One region of the Anaerobacillus alkaliphilus genome, then DNA from elsewhere that is predicted to be linked to it. Evidence: riboswitches for the same ligand, from Rfam matches in the RefSeq annotation. Region 1 holds a riboswitch; the other holds the start of a gene.
What was found. A riboswitch is a leader RNA that binds a small molecule or an ion and turns the genes downstream of it on or off. The one in region 1 is predicted to bind S-adenosylmethionine.

Region 2: linked by a shared signal. The riboswitch ahead of DS745_RS00570 (methionine biosynthesis PLP-dependent protein) and the one ahead of metK (methionine adenosyltransferase) in region 1 are both predicted to bind S-adenosylmethionine.

The regions. Positions count from the first base shown of each region.
Region 1 is NZ_QOUX01000046.1:1,034,177-1,041,924, reverse strand. Features, by position in the region: gene DS745_RS20245 (ABC transporter substrate-binding protein) at 1-217, opposite strand, end outside; gene pckA (phosphoenolpyruvate carboxykinase (ATP)) at 441-2,021, opposite strand; SAM riboswitch class I at 2,319-2,453, shown strand; gene metK (methionine adenosyltransferase) at 2,705-3,910, shown strand; gene glgB (1,4-alpha-glucan branching protein GlgB) at 4,258-6,276, shown strand; gene DS745_RS20225 (glucose-1-phosphate adenylyltransferase) at 6,191-7,366, shown strand; gene glgD (glucose-1-phosphate adenylyltransferase subunit GlgD) at 7,383-7,748, shown strand, end outside.
Region 2 is NZ_QOUX01000001.1:99,350-107,097, reverse strand. Features, by position in the region: partial or broken gene DS745_RS00580 (bifunctional homocysteine S-methyltransferase/methylenetetrahydrofolate reductase) at 1-1,096, opposite strand, end outside; gene metC (cystathionine beta-lyase) at 1,130-2,287, opposite strand; gene DS745_RS00570 (methionine biosynthesis PLP-dependent protein) at 2,301-3,404, opposite strand; SAM riboswitch class I at 3,508-3,613, opposite strand; gene DS745_RS24820 (hypothetical protein) at 3,686-3,856, opposite strand; gene prsW (glutamic-type intramembrane protease PrsW) at 3,940-4,578, opposite strand; gene DS745_RS00560 (asparaginase) at 4,928-5,893, opposite strand; gene DS745_RS00555 (Glu/Leu/Phe/Val family dehydrogenase) at 6,040-7,305, opposite strand; gene DS745_RS00550 (D-alanine--D-alanine ligase family protein) at 7,513-7,748, opposite strand, start outside.

The DNA of each region.
Region 1 (7,748 bases):
TGTCTCCACCCCATGTAGTAGTTAAGTCAATTTCGATGCCTTCTTCCTCAAAGAAGCCCTCCGAAATAGCTACATATTGTGGTGCGTAAAATATTGATCTTGTAACTTCAGCTACTCGAATGGTGTCTGTTTCTTTTGAGGACGAACAACCAACAAATAGTAGTGCAGCTAAAGACGTCATTAAACTTAAAAAAATCACCTTACTAAAACCTTTCATGTAAACTCCTCCTGATAAAACGAATAGATAATCTTGTGATGTGATAGTCTATGTTCATTCGCCTAGATGTGTGTGTAAGTTCCATAAAAAATTTGGGCTTCAGAGGAAGGTTCTAGATTTATAGAGAAATAAAAAAACGCTTAGAATTAATGAACTGCACCTCCAATTGTTAGTTGTGTCTAACAATGGGGGTGCAGTTCATAACTAAGCGTTTAAACTATAATTAGAATTTTGGCCCTGCATTACGAATGATATCAGAAACCTTATCAAACTTCATGAAGTTTTCTTGGAACTTCGACGCAAGTTCTTTAGCTTTATTATCATATGCTTCTTTATCTTCCCATGTTTCTTTTGGTTGAAGTACTTCATCTGGTACTCCAGGGCATCTTGTAGGAATGTGTAAGCCAAAAATTGAATCAACGACTGTTTCCACTGAATGAAGTTCTCCTAGTAAAGCTGCCTGAACCATCGCGCGAGTATAAGTTAAATTCATACGTTTGCCGACGCCATATTGGCCACCAGACCAGCCCGTGTTAACTAGAAAAACTTGAACATCATGTTGATTGATTTTTTCCCCTAGCATCTCTGCATATCGGTACGCAGGTAGTGGTAAGAATGGTGCTCCAAAACATGTTGAGAATGTTGCTTCTGGGCTTGTTACTCCACGCTCTGTTCCCGCTAATTTACTCGTATACCCAGACAGGAAGTGATACATTGCCTGTTCTTTCGTTAACTTGCTTATTGGAGGTAATACTCCAAATGCGTCTGCAGTTAAGAAAATAATCGTGTTCGGATGACCTGCAACACTTGGAATGACACAGTTTGGTATCAACTCAATTGGATAGGCAGCACGAGTATTTTCAGTTAGAGTTGTATCGTTGTAGTCTGGTGTTCGGTTTTCATCTAACATAACGTTCTCGAGTACAGAGCCAAAACGAATTGCATTAAAGATTTCAGGCTCTTTTTCCTCAGTAAGGTTAATACATTTTGCGTAGCAACCACCTTCAATATTGAAGACACCCGTGTGCGACCAGCCGTGCTCATCGTCTCCAATTAGGTGACGACTTGGATCAGCAGATAAAGTTGTTTTTCCAGTTCCAGAAAGCCCGAAGAATAAGGCAACATCACCTTCATCACCAACATTAGCTGAACAGTGCATAGATAGCACATTTCGCTCAGGTAATATATAATTCATAATTGAGAAGATTGATTTTTTAATTTCTCCTGCATATTCAGTACCTCCAATTAGGACAGTACGTTTTTCAAATGATACAATAATAAATGTCTCAGATTTCGTACCATCTAGATTTGGATCCGCTTTAAAACCAGGAGCTGAGATTACAGTAAATTCAGCTTCATGTGTAAGTAACTCTTCTGCATTTGGACGAATAAATAATTGACGAGCAAAAAGATTATGCCAAGCATACTCGTTCACTACTCGGATCGGAAGTCGATAACCAATATCAGCTCCAGCAAAATTTTTAGAAACAAAAACCTCATCTTTAGTTTCTAAGTATGCAAGGACCTTTTTATATAAGTTTTCAAAGACTTCTTTACTAATTGGTTGGTTTACAGACCCCCAATTAATTTTCTCTTTAATAGACGTTTCTTCAACGATATATTTATCCTGTGGTGAACGACCAGTATATTTACCAGTAGTTGCACGTAGGGCACCAGTAGATGTTAGAATTCCTTCTTTTCTTTCAAGAGCTCTTTCTACTAATTGAGAAACGGGTAAGTCATGGCTAATATTACTGCCTTTTAAAAGCTTATCTAGTTCTGTTTCATAGCTAAGTGTACTCATTCGCACCAAAACCCTTCCTACATAAAATTTTTTTATCATCTATTTTTCTAATATATGCAGTAAAATGTACTTTGTTATGGATTAGTATAACACATTAAAACGAATAGTCTATACTAATTGATGTTTTTCTCAGGACAATTTTTGTAGGTTATGATTTATAACAGTATATAGATAGCATTCAAAACTGTATGGTTTTTGGAGTTCTGTTGTTAGGGAAAATTCGACAAATTCAGGCAAATTTTCTAAAAACGGTTGACATTAAATAACCAGTGCGATATGATATGTCCCGAACGGATACTCTTATCCCGAGTCGGTGGAGGGACAGGCCCGAAGAAACCCGGCAACCAACACTTATAGTGTAAGCTTACAGTTTACATATCATATTAGTGAAAAGGTGCTAACCTGCAAGGCTACGGCTTTGATCGATAAGAGGGCGAAAGGCGGATAATCAAAACCTTTTCCTCTAGATTTGGAAAAGGTTTTTTTCATATGGGGCTATATAGAACGATTTTAGCCTAGTTCTTAGTGTAAACATTTTTTGAATGGTTAAGCTAAGTTTACTAACGAAATGATTTGTTCTTTCAAAAACTAAAATTCTGTTTGACTAATTAGTCAATAGGGAAAATGAGTACCGTATCAAAAGATAGCATATCCTATAGAGGATAAAGGAGGTACAATTTATTATGACAGAAAAGAAAACTCGTCGTTTATTCACATCAGAATCAGTTACCGAAGGTCATCCGGATAAAATTTGTGACCAAATCTCTGACTCAATTCTTGATGCTATTTTAGCTAGTGATCCTAATGCGCGTGTTGCATGTGAAACATCAGTAACAACAGGATTAGTACTTGTAGCTGGAGAAATCACAACGTCTACATATGTTGACATTCCAAAGATTGTCCGTGAAACAGTTCGTGAGATTGGCTACACTCGTGCGAAGTATGGTTTTGATTCTGAAACTTGTGCGGTGTTAACTTCTATTGATGAGCAATCACCTGATATTGCACAAGGTGTTGACCAAGCTCTTGAAGCTCGTGAAGGATTGATGTCCGATGCTGAGATCGATGCAATCGGTGCTGGTGACCAAGGTTTAATGTTTGGGTACGCAAATAATGAAACTCCAGAATTAATGCCATTACCTATTTCACTTGCTCACAAACTTGCTCGCCGTTTAACAGAGGTACGTAAAGAAGAAATTCTACCTTACTTACGTCCAGATGGAAAAACACAAGTAACAGTAGAGTATGATGAAAACAATCAACCAGTTCGTATTGATACAATTGTTATCTCTACTCAACATCACCCAGAGGTTGCATTAGAGCAAATTCAACGTAACTTAAAAGAGTATGTAATCAAGCCTGTTGTTCCAGCACACTTAATTGATGAAGAAACGAAATACTTTATTAATCCAACAGGTCGTTTCGTAATTGGGGGACCTCAAGGAGATGCTGGTTTAACTGGTCGTAAGATTATCGTTGATACGTATGGTGGTTATGCTCGTCACGGAGGCGGTGCATTCTCAGGTAAGGATCCTACAAAAGTTGACCGTTCTGCAGCTTATGCAGCTCGTTATGTTGCGAAAAACATTGTTGCAGCTGGCCTAGCTGACCGTTGTGAAGTTCAACTTGCCTATGCGATCGGTGTGGCTCAACCAGTTTCGATTTCGATTGACACATTTGGTACAGGGAAAGTGACTGAAGAGGTATTAGTTGAAGTTGTTCGTTCTAACTTTGACCTTCGTCCGGCTGGTATCATTAAAATGCTTGATCTTCGTCGTCCGATTTATAAGCAAACTGCGGCTTATGGTCACTTTGGACGTACTGATGTTGAACTTCCATGGGAGTTTACAGATAAAGCCGAAGCATTAAAAGCACAAGCTCTAAAATAAATATATGATTAAAGTGATCTTTTTCCTTTGGGAAAAGATCACTTTTTTTTGTTGAAAGCATTTTATGAATAATTTCTTATAATTGTCACAATTGGAATGTTAGATTTTGTCGTTACTGCGTAAGCGTTTACCGTTGCCGTTATAAAAAGAATTTTTTCTAAGGTTTTGTAAAAATGAATAATTATTCACAATTCTTTGTAGGATTTTGTCACAAGAAAAATATGAATTTTCACTATTTTTGGTATTAATATAGAGGTATTAGTTTTTTTGTAATAGAAATTTATTAATAGTGAAAATTTAGAAGATTTAGTAATTTAATATAGTAAAGTTAGGAAAGGAAGGGACTTGTGGGAACTACTCCAATCATAAGTGATCATGATCTATATTTATTTCATCAGGGAAACCTATTTCAAAGTTATACAGTTATGGGGGCACATCTCCTTAACGAAAAAGGGAAAAGTGGAGTTCGTTTCACGATGTGGGCACCAAATGCAGAAAATGTTAGTGTTGTAGGAAATTTCAATAGCTGGAATGGAACATTACATGAAATGAATCGAGTGAGTGAGAACGGTATCTGGTCACTATTTATTCCTGGATTAAAGGATGGAGATTTGTACAAGTATGAAATACATACTGAGAAAGGGGATATACTTCGAAAAGCAGATCCCTATGCTTTTTTCTCTGAAGTTAGACCAAATACTGCCTCTAAAGTGACATCCCTAAGCGGTTACAAATGGAATGATCAGAGTTGGTATAAACGCAAGCAACAACAAAATATATATGAGGAACCACTCTTAATCTACGAAGTACATCTAGGATCTTGGAAGCTACATGAAAATGGGGAATTCTATACATATCGCGAACTTGCCCATGAACTTGTGGATTACGTAAAGGAGTTGGGATATACACATATAGAGATTTTGCCTGTGTCAGAACATCCTTTTGATAAATCATGGGGCTATCAGTTAACAGGTTATTTTTCAGTAACAAGTCGCTACGGCACACCTGACGATTTTAAATATTTCATCGATTGTTGTCATCAGAAAGGGATTGGTGTCCTACTCGATTGGGTACCTGGTCATTTTTGTAAGGATGACCATGGATTGCGTCTTTTTGATGGTAAACCAGTTTTTGAGTACGAAGACATACAGAAAGCGGAAAAGAAAGAATGGGGAACTTTGACGTTTGATTTTGGTAGACCAGAGGTAGTCTCCTTTCTAATTTCAAATGCACTATTTTGGATGGATGTTTACCATATTGATGGTCTCCGAGTAGATGCTGTGTCTAGCATGCTTTACTATAATCACGGAAAAAGTGATGAAGAGGCAGAGGTTCGTAACCAATTTGGAGGATATGAAAACTTAGAAGCAATCGCTTTTTTACGTAAATTAAATGAAACAGTTTTCCATTACTATCCAGAAGCTTTAATGATGGCTGAGGAATCGACTGCCTGGCCTAATGTTAGTGGACCTACATATCTTGGAGGACTAGGCTTTAACTTTAAATGGAACATGGGCTGGATGAATGACATGCTTAAATATATGGAATTAGATCCAATTCACAGAAAATATCATCATCATTTAATTACATTCTCTTTTCTATACGCATTCTCAGAGAACTTTATCTTGCCTCTTTCTCATGATGAAGTTGTTCACGGGAAAAAGTCATTGTTAAATAAGATGCCTGGGGACTATTGGCAGAAATTCGCTAATTTACGGGTGTTTTTAGGATACATGGCTACACACCCTGGGAAGAAGCTCTTGTTTATGGGTGGGGAATTTGGTCAGTTTGATGAGTGGAAAGAGCTTGAGGATCTTGACTGGGAACTATTAGATTATGAAATGCACTTGAAAATGAAACGTTACGTCGAAAAATTAAATGAACTGTATTTAAATGAGAAAGCTCTTTGGCAACTAGATCATGAGCAAGATGGGTTCGAGTGGATTGACCCTAATAACTATGAACAAAGTATTATTTCATTTATTAGGAAGGGCCTAACAGAAAGAGAACAGTTAATTATTATTTGTAATTTCACACCTGTGGTGTACCACCAATATAAGATTGGTGTTCCATTACTTACTGATTATCAGGAAGAGTTTAATAGTGATTCAATTGAATACGGTGGTTCAGGTCAAATAAATACTGGGCTTATCAAAGCAAGAGATGAGAATTGGCATAACCAAGCTTTTACAATCGAGGTTACCGTTCCACCATTATCAATTAGTGTATTTCGACCAATTAACATTCCAATTTCGCAAACTTTACAGGGGGGTATTCACAATGAACAGAAAAAAAGAGTGCGTCGCAATGTTACTAGCAGGGGGAGAGGGGAAGAGACTAGAGCTTCTAACAAAAAACCTAGCTAAACCTGCTGTTTACTTTGGCGGCAAATACCGTATCATTGATTTTCCATTAAGTAATTGTACCAACTCTGGTATTGATACTGTTGGTGTCCTGACTCAGTATCAACCTCTTGTTCTTAATTCCTACATTGGGATTGGTTCCGCCTGGAGCTTAGATCGAAAACATGGTGGGGTTACAGTACTGCCACCATTCCAAGCTCAAAACGGTGGAGATTGGTATAAGGGTACTGCGGATGCAATCTATCAAAATATAAATTTTATTGAGCAATATAACCCAAAATACGTCCTTATATTATCAGGGGATCATATTTACAAGATGAACTACGCAAAGATGCTTAAGCATCACAAGCAAAAAGAAGCGGACGTAACAATATCTGTCATTGAAGTACCTTGGGAAGAAGCGAGTAGATTTGGAATATTAAACACTACAGACGATTTACGTATTCATACATTTGATGAAAAACCTGCAAATCCACAAAGCAATTTGGCATCAATGGGCATTTATATCTTTAACTGGGAACTATTAAAAAGTTATTTAATCGAGGATGCTCAAAATCCACACTCAAGTCATGACTTTGGGAAAAACGTCTTACCAACTTTATTACAAGATGGTAAACGATTGTATGCTTATCAATTTGAAGGTTACTGGAAAGATGTAGGAACTGTAGAGAGCCTTTGGGAAGCAAACATGGACTTACTTGAAAATGAACCACAGTTTAACTTAAATGAGTCTGGTTGGCGAATGTATTCTGTAAATCCTAATCAACCTCCACAATACATATCTAGTAGAGCTACCGTTAGTCAATCACTGATTAACGAAGGATGTTTGGTTGATGGTAACATTGATCACTCTATTTTGTTCTATGGAGTTCAAATTGGCGAAGGAAGTATGGTTAAGGATTCGGTGATCATGCCAAATGTAAAAGTAGGAAAAAATGTGGTCATTGAAAAAGCAATTATTGGTGAGAACACAGTAATTGAAGACGGAGCAATTATTAGGGCAAAGGTTGGAGACGAAAGAGATATTGTCTTAATAGGTGAGAATAGCCGAATTATGGCTGAAGAAGATACAGTTCAGACGAAAGTACACTAAGGGGGTCTACGGGACTATGGAAATTATGGGAGTAATAAATTTAGATAATGAGCAAGATTTCTTAAACGAGTTAACGTACTTTCGTTGTGGTGCTGCTGTACCGTTTGCCGGAAGGTACCGTCTGATTGACTTTGTTATATCTAATATGACACATGCAGGTATGACGGATATTGCGGTCTTTACAAGAAAAAAATACCGATCGTTAATGGATCACTTAGGGAAAGGGAAGTCTTGGGACTTAGATACAAAATATGGCGGTTTATTTATCTTGCCACCAGATTGGAATGATCCAACAGACATATCAAAAGGTGATTTGCAACATTTTCATAATAACTTAGACTACTTTTATCGTGGAAAAGCAGAATATGTACTCGTTTCCGGG
Region 2 (7,748 bases), on a different contig from region 1:
ACATATTCTAGGCGATGCTAAAGAATTATCAGCTAACGTAACAGCGTCAACGCCCGCTTCATGTAATTTACTCGCTCCTTCAATAAAAACGTCACTATTCAGTTTTTTAGGAGGATCGAGTTCTACAATGACTGATTTTTGTCTTGAAGCAATATTTGGCAAAGATTCTTGTTGCTGTACATGATGAATTACGATTTGATGTTTCTTCTTTGCTTTCACCTGTTTTTCTTTAATTGGCTCAAGATCTTTTACCACCTGAGCTGCTGCTCTTATATGATCTGGTGTCGTTCCACAACAACCACCAATTAGTCGTACTCCTTCTTTAACAAATGCTTTTGCGCTTTCACCAAAATAGTGAGGATTTGTTTGATAAACCAGTCTTCCATCAATATAATCTGGCAGACTCGCATTAGGATACGCAGATAAAAACGCCTTGTTTAATAGTGGGACCTCTTCAAAGGATTTAAGCATGTGGTACGGGCCCATTCTGCAATTCATTCCGACAACATCTGCTCCTAAATCTTCTAACGCTACTAAAACTTCTCTTAACGGTAAACCACCGTGCAAAACTCCGACTTCGTCTAAAGAAACATTGGTAATAATAGGTAAATTTGTCTTATTTCTTGCAATGTTTAGACAAGCTGCCAACTCTTCATAATCATAAAATGTCTCTAGCAATAGTCCATCAATCTCCCCCCTCGAGAAGGGTAAACATCTGCTCTTCAAAGCTAGAAACAATTTCATCTAGGGATTGTGCTCGTTTTTGAAAGCCTCTAATTCCTCCAAGTGTACCTAGCACAAAAGTATTCGATTTAGCAGCTGATTGCATTGCACATTTTACAGCAGCTTGATTTATTGAGGACACTTCATTCTCTAAACCATATCGTGATAATTTTAGTTTATTGGCTGCATAAGTGTTAGTTTGTATGATTTGTGAACCTGCTGCAATATAGGCTTCGTGTACTTCCTGGACTTTTGCAGGATCAGTCACATTTAATTCCTCAAAACAACGATCTAGTCCTTTTAAATATAGAAACGTTCCAATTGCACCATCACCAATTAGCGTTCTTGTTTTTAGTTCCTGTAATAAACTCATCTGCCTCTTCCCTTCACAAAGACTAGAACGCTATCAATCTTTTAGCGTACGCAACGCTTGTTCGAAGTCTTCAATAAGATCATTTACATCCTCTAAGCCTACTGAGAGTCTTAGTAAACCGTCACTAATACCACGTTTCAGCCTTTCTTCCTCAGGCATTGAACCGTGCGACATCGTGGCTGGATAGGATAGGATTGTTTCCACTGCTCCTAAGCTTACTGCAAAAACTGGAAGCTTTACGTTCTCCACAAATTTTTTCGCTTGGAACCTTGATGGAAATTCAAATGATAATACTGCACCATGACTTTTCGATTGTTGCTCTTGAATGTTCTTTCCAGGGTGATTTTCAAGGCCTGGATAATAAACTGCTTTCACTTCTTCTCTAGTTTGTAACCATTTTGCGATTGTCATAGCTGACTGTGAACTAGCATTCATTCGTACTTGTAATGTTTTTATCCCACGTAAAACGATCCAACTATCCTGCACACCTAAGATAGATCCAAAGGCGTTATGTAAAAAGGCTAAACGTCTACCAATCTCTACGTCTTTCACAACTGCAAGACCAGCCATAACGTCACTGTGACCTCCTAAAAATTTCGTAGCACTATGGAGCACAACATCAACACCTAAGTCTAGAGGTCTCTGAAATACAGGTGTTAAAAACGTATTATCACAAAACGTTAAACAGTTGTGAGTCTTAGCTATTGCTACTATTTTTTTTATATCCGTTATTTTCAAGGTTGGATTTGACGGTGTTTCAATATATACTAATTTTGTATTTGGATTGATATGTTTTTCTACCTCTTCATGGTTTGTCATATCCACAAACGTATGTTCAATCCCATACTTTTCTAAAACCTCCGTAACAAAGCGATACGTCCCTCCGTAAACATCCTCAGTAATTACAATATGATCACCTTTTGACAGCAACATAAATGCTGTTGATATTGCTGCCATTCCAGAAGGAAAGGCAAATCCTCTCGTTCCCCCTTCTAGGTCTGCAATGACATCCTCAAGTGCTTTACGTGTAGGATTAGAACCTCTTGCATATTCATAATCACCGAAGCTATCAAAAGAGTATTGATGAAAAGTAGAAGAATGATGAATGGGTACACTCACCGCTCCTGTTTCTTGATGTACTTTATGGCTATTGTGCAATAATTTGGTCTGTATATGATATTGTTCTGACAAACTTAGACCCTCCTTAGGCTAAACTCTCAAATCCTTGTTGTAAATCATCTATTAGATCTTCTTTATTTTCAATTCCTACTGAAAATCTTAAAAGCCTCTTACATACCCCGTACTTTTCTCGAAGTTCCTCAGGAATGTCAGCATGCGTTTGTGTAGTCGGATAGGTCATTAGACTTTCAACTCCACCTAGGCTTTCTGCAAACGTAATCAGTTTAAAACTTTGTAAGAGTGGATTTATCCACTGTTCCTTTTTTATTCTAAAAGACAACATCCCACCACGACCAGGATATAAAACGTCTGTTACAAATGGATGATCAGTTAAGTATTTGACAATTACTTTGGCATTCTCTTCATGTTTCTCCATCCTTAACGCTAATGTTTTCATACCACGGATTAGCAGCCAAGAATCAAAGGGAGATAGTGTTGCCCCCATCCCATTCTGAAAAAAACCAACTCTTTGACAAAGTTCCTCGCCTTTAACAACTATTAATCCTGCGAGTACATCATTATGTCCACCTAAATACTTCGTGGCACTGTGAATGACAATGTCAGCCCCTTCTTCGATCGGCCTTTGTATATATGGTGTATAAAAGGTATTGTCAACAATCAAATACAGTTGATGCTTTTTAGCAAGATTGCTAACTTCACTTATACTCATTTCCTGCATTAATGGGTTTGTTGGTGTCTCAATAAAAATTGCTTGAGTACGCTCATTAATAAGAGTTTCTAATTGATCGTAACTAGCACCGTCCCAATACTGGAAGGTTATCCCCCAATTGCTCCACCCTTGTTGAAATAGCCGATAGGTACCACCGTACAAATCTCGGCAAACAATAATCTCATCTCCCTGTTTAAAAATAGACATCACCGTTTGAATCGCTGCCATTCCTGAACTACAGGCAAAACCACGATCTCCTCCTTCTAAAAGAGCAATTCCCTCTTCTAAGATTTGTCTAGTTGGATTTCCTGTTCTACTATAGTCATATCCCGTCGATTGACCTATTCCTTCATGCCGATAAGCTGTTGAAAAGTATACCGGAGGATTAATCGTGCCCGTTTGAGTTTCACTTCGGTTCCCTAGCTGTACCATCTTTGTTTCTAAATGCTTATAATCCATTCTCTCTCCCCCATATACGTTATCGCTTTAAACCATTAAAAATAAATCTAAAATAAAAGACCTCTTCCTAAATAAGAAGAAGTCGCTGATGACAGTTTACCTCTTCTCATCTTCCAAGCTAAAAATCACTTGATGGATTTAGCACCTGACCAAACGGCTGGTTGCTGAGACTTCACAGGGCCACTTCCCTCCATCTCTCTCGATAAGAATTATACGAATTTTTAATTATTATATTGATTATTACGGTACACTATTTTTCAGTTAATTGCAATAATTTTTTCTTACTCCGATTTTGCATCTATCTGTAACGTATGCTCATTCCCACAAACACATCGCTTAAAGCCAGTTTCATAATGTCCTTCCTTATTCAATCTTCCTCGTAATATAAATTTCTCACCACAATCATGACATCTTACTGTTACTTTGTACCTTTGCTTTAATTCTGACAACATTTACACCTCATGACATATCTGTTTTTACTATTTATACCCATTTTTCATTCATTTCTATCAAAAGATGATAAGTTTTTTAGCAATTACCTATTTGCTAACTTCACTTTCCTTAAACCCAGCCACCATAGAAAGATCATAAATGGTAGCATAATGAACCCCCAATAGCGTTGAACATAAAGGATATAGTCATAAATTCCATGTAGGAACCAAGGTATGGTAAACGAATAAATTAAGAACTTTTTCTCATTAATTTTTTCAGTAAATTTGGCTTTTCCTAAATAGTAACCCATGATTACACCAAAAAGGGCATGACTGGAAGCTGGTAGGAGAGCACGCATGAGTGCTTGATCAACACCATAAACAAGTAAATAAAGCCCATTCTCGACTGTCGCAAACCCTAAGGAAACACTAACTCCGTAAACAATTCCATCGTAGTGTTGATTGAAATGCGCATGCTTATAAACAGTGTAAAATAGGATAAACCATTTAAAAAATTCCTCCAATAAAGAAGCGGACAAAAAAGCTTGAGCAAAAGGTTTAAGTAATAAGCCTTCTTCTTGAAAGGCATATTGGATAACAACGACTGGGAATACGATTAATGAACCGAATATAAAGCTACGTACAACCATACTAATTGGTTCTGAGTTATATTTGTCTTTTAAGTAAAAAAAGCAAAGTAAAGCTATACTGGGAGCCAAACTTGCAAAAACAATACTCACCATTATTTTTCTATTTCCTCTCTTTTTTTCTTATCTAATCGTATCATGTTTCCTTTTAGTTTGATAAGTAATTTGTAAATTTTTCTATATTCCTATTTTCCTCTCGCTGATTTAAAAAGGCTCTTTTCGTAAACATTGTGGTTTTTTCATCCTAAAATAATTGGAAAAATACCCTAGATGAAGATATCAGCCAATAAATTATGTAAGAAAAGAGCAGTACTTACTAAATTAGTAGTAAACTCTTAGTAATTTGTGTAAAAATCCGACTTTTGGGATTTTTACGAAAGCAACAAACTTTGCGAAAACAGCCTTTAAAAAAGACATAGAGATATACTCTCTATGTCTGAATTATTTACTCAAATTTTTCTTTGATGGTTTCATTCGCTAATAAAAGTACAATCAATTTAATACGAGCTTTTTTACTATCGAGATCGCCACCTAATATTACTCCCGATTTAAATAAATCATAGGCGCTACCTAAGTATTCATAAGTCGTGTGAACGTATCCTTCTTCGCTAGCAGTTGTAATAACAATATGTATCCCTTTGTTTATTGCTTCAATGATTGCATCCATCATTAATGGGGAAACTTGACCTCTACCTGTACCTTCTAATACAATTCCATTCACATTTGCAGAAATAGAGGCTTTAATAAATTTGTCATCAGCATTTAGATAGCATTTAATAAGATCTACTGTTGGCACTTTCTTACCATCGTTTATCGTGTAGACTTCTCGTTTTGTCGGTCTCTGATATAAGTAAACTTTATCATTATCAATAATTCCTAAATAGCCAAATCCAAAAGCATTAAACCCTTGAATATTTGAAGCATGCTCTTTTTTGACATATTTAGCAGCGAAAATTCGCTCGTTAAAGACAACAACTGTACCGACACCTTTTAGCTGTATGTCACAAGCAGTGTAGATCGCATGACGTAAGTTTATATAAGAATCACTACCAATTTCATCAGGAGACCGCTGTGAGCCCGTAACCACCACAGGGCGTTCATCACTAATGACCAAATCCAAGAAATAGGCTGTTTCCTCTAACGTATCTGTTCCGTGTGTTACAACAATTCCATCAATATCATTACTTTGGTAGATATTTTCTATTTCCACCTTCAATGCAAGTAGATCCTCTATCGTGATATGCATGCTAGGCTTTTGAAGAATTGAAACAATTTCTACTTCAATATCATTTGGGATCCCACAAATTTTTGCTAGTTCATTCCCAGTTAGTTCACCTGCAACAAGTCTTCCTTCTTTATTCGGCTTACTAGCAATTGTTCCGCCAGTAGTTAATAAGACAACTTTTTTCATTCTGCACAACCTCTTTATAAAAGTTTTGAGCTTTTTTCCATGATCAATTATAGCAAACAGAGAAAATTAGGTAAAACGTATCATACAAAACCATACAAAAGCGAGACTACAATTAACAGCAGTCTCGCCTATTATTCCAAAAAATATTATATCCAACCTCTGAAACGTGAAGCTTCTGCCATTTTACGTACACCGACCATATAGGCTGCTAAACGCATATCCACCTTACGTGTTTCAGAAAGACGGCATACATTTTCAAATGATGTAACCATGACCTTTTCTAATTTTGTTTCAATTTCTTCCTCTGACCAATAAAATCCTTGATTATTTTGAACCCATTCAAAATAAGACACAGTAACCCCACCAGCACTAGCTAACACATCTGGTACGAGAAGAATCCCACGCTCTGTTAAGACTTTTGTTGCTTCAATCGTAGTCGGCCCGTTCGCAGCTTCTACAACAATTTTCGCTTTGATATTATGTACATTCTCTGCTGTAATTTGATTTTCAATAGCTGCAGGTACCAAAATATCACAGTCTAATTCTAAAAGTTCTTTATTTGTAATTGTATCCTTAAACAATTTCGTTACCGTACCAAAGCTATCACGACGATCGAGTAAGTATTCAATATCTAAACCTTCTGGATTATGCAGAGCACCATAAGCATCTGAAATTCCAATTACTTTTGCTCCGGCATCATGCATAAATTTTGCTAAGAAGCTTCCTGCATTTCCAAACCCTTGGATAACTACACGAGCTCCTTCAAGGGAGATACCCTTCTTTTTAGCTGCCTCACGAATACAAATTGTAACACCTTTTGCAGTTGCAGTTTCTCTACCATGCGAGCCACCTAACACAATCGGCTTACCAGTAATAAATCCTGGTGAATCAAATTCTTTAATTCTACTATATTCATCCATCATCCAGGCCATTATTTGGGAATTTGTAAAGACATCTGGAGCAGGAATATCCTTTGTTGGTCCGACAATTTGGCTAATAGCTCGTACATATCCACGACTTAAACGCTCTAATTCTCTAAATGACATTTCTCGTGGATCACAAATAATTCCACCTTTTCCTCCACCATAAGGTAAATCTACGATACCAGCTTTTAAACTCATCCAAATCGACAAAGCTTTCACTTCTTTTTCAGAAACGTTCGGATGGAAACGTACTCCACCTTTTGTTGGTCCCACTGCATCATTATGCTGGGCACGATAACCTGTAAATATTTTAATCGAATCGTCATCCATACGGACAGGAATCCTAACAGTTAATAGACGTAAAGGTTCGCGCATCAGCTCATATACTTCATCTGAATAACCTAGTTTATCAAGAGCTAATTTAATTATCGTTTGTGTTGATTTTAATACATCTGTAGACTCATGACTTTGATTTGTGTCGCTTCCCATGATTTTCACCTCTAAATATTTTCTCTATCTATGTTTTTTATATATGAAAGCACTTACATGTATACTATAATGAATTGCAACCATTTTTTCCACTAAACTTTTCACATTTCCGAAAAATATTTTTATCCATTTTCTATTTACTTTTCTGGATTATTTGATCCAAGAAAAAAGGGTAACCCTACTAAGTAGATAGTTACCCTCTCTTACCTACTTTTGTAAAGAAAGCTGCACTAACTTCTCAATCATATCATCATAAGATAACCCTATCTCTCTAGCTGCATCAGGATAAAGGCTAGTAGGTGTCATTCCTGGTAAAGTATTAACTTCTAATATCACTGGCGCAGTACCATCTGAAGGAACGATAAAATCAACGCGAGAATAAATGTCACAGCCAAGTGAAGCATGAGCTAATACCGCTTGCTCCTGTAATAATTTCGTTACTT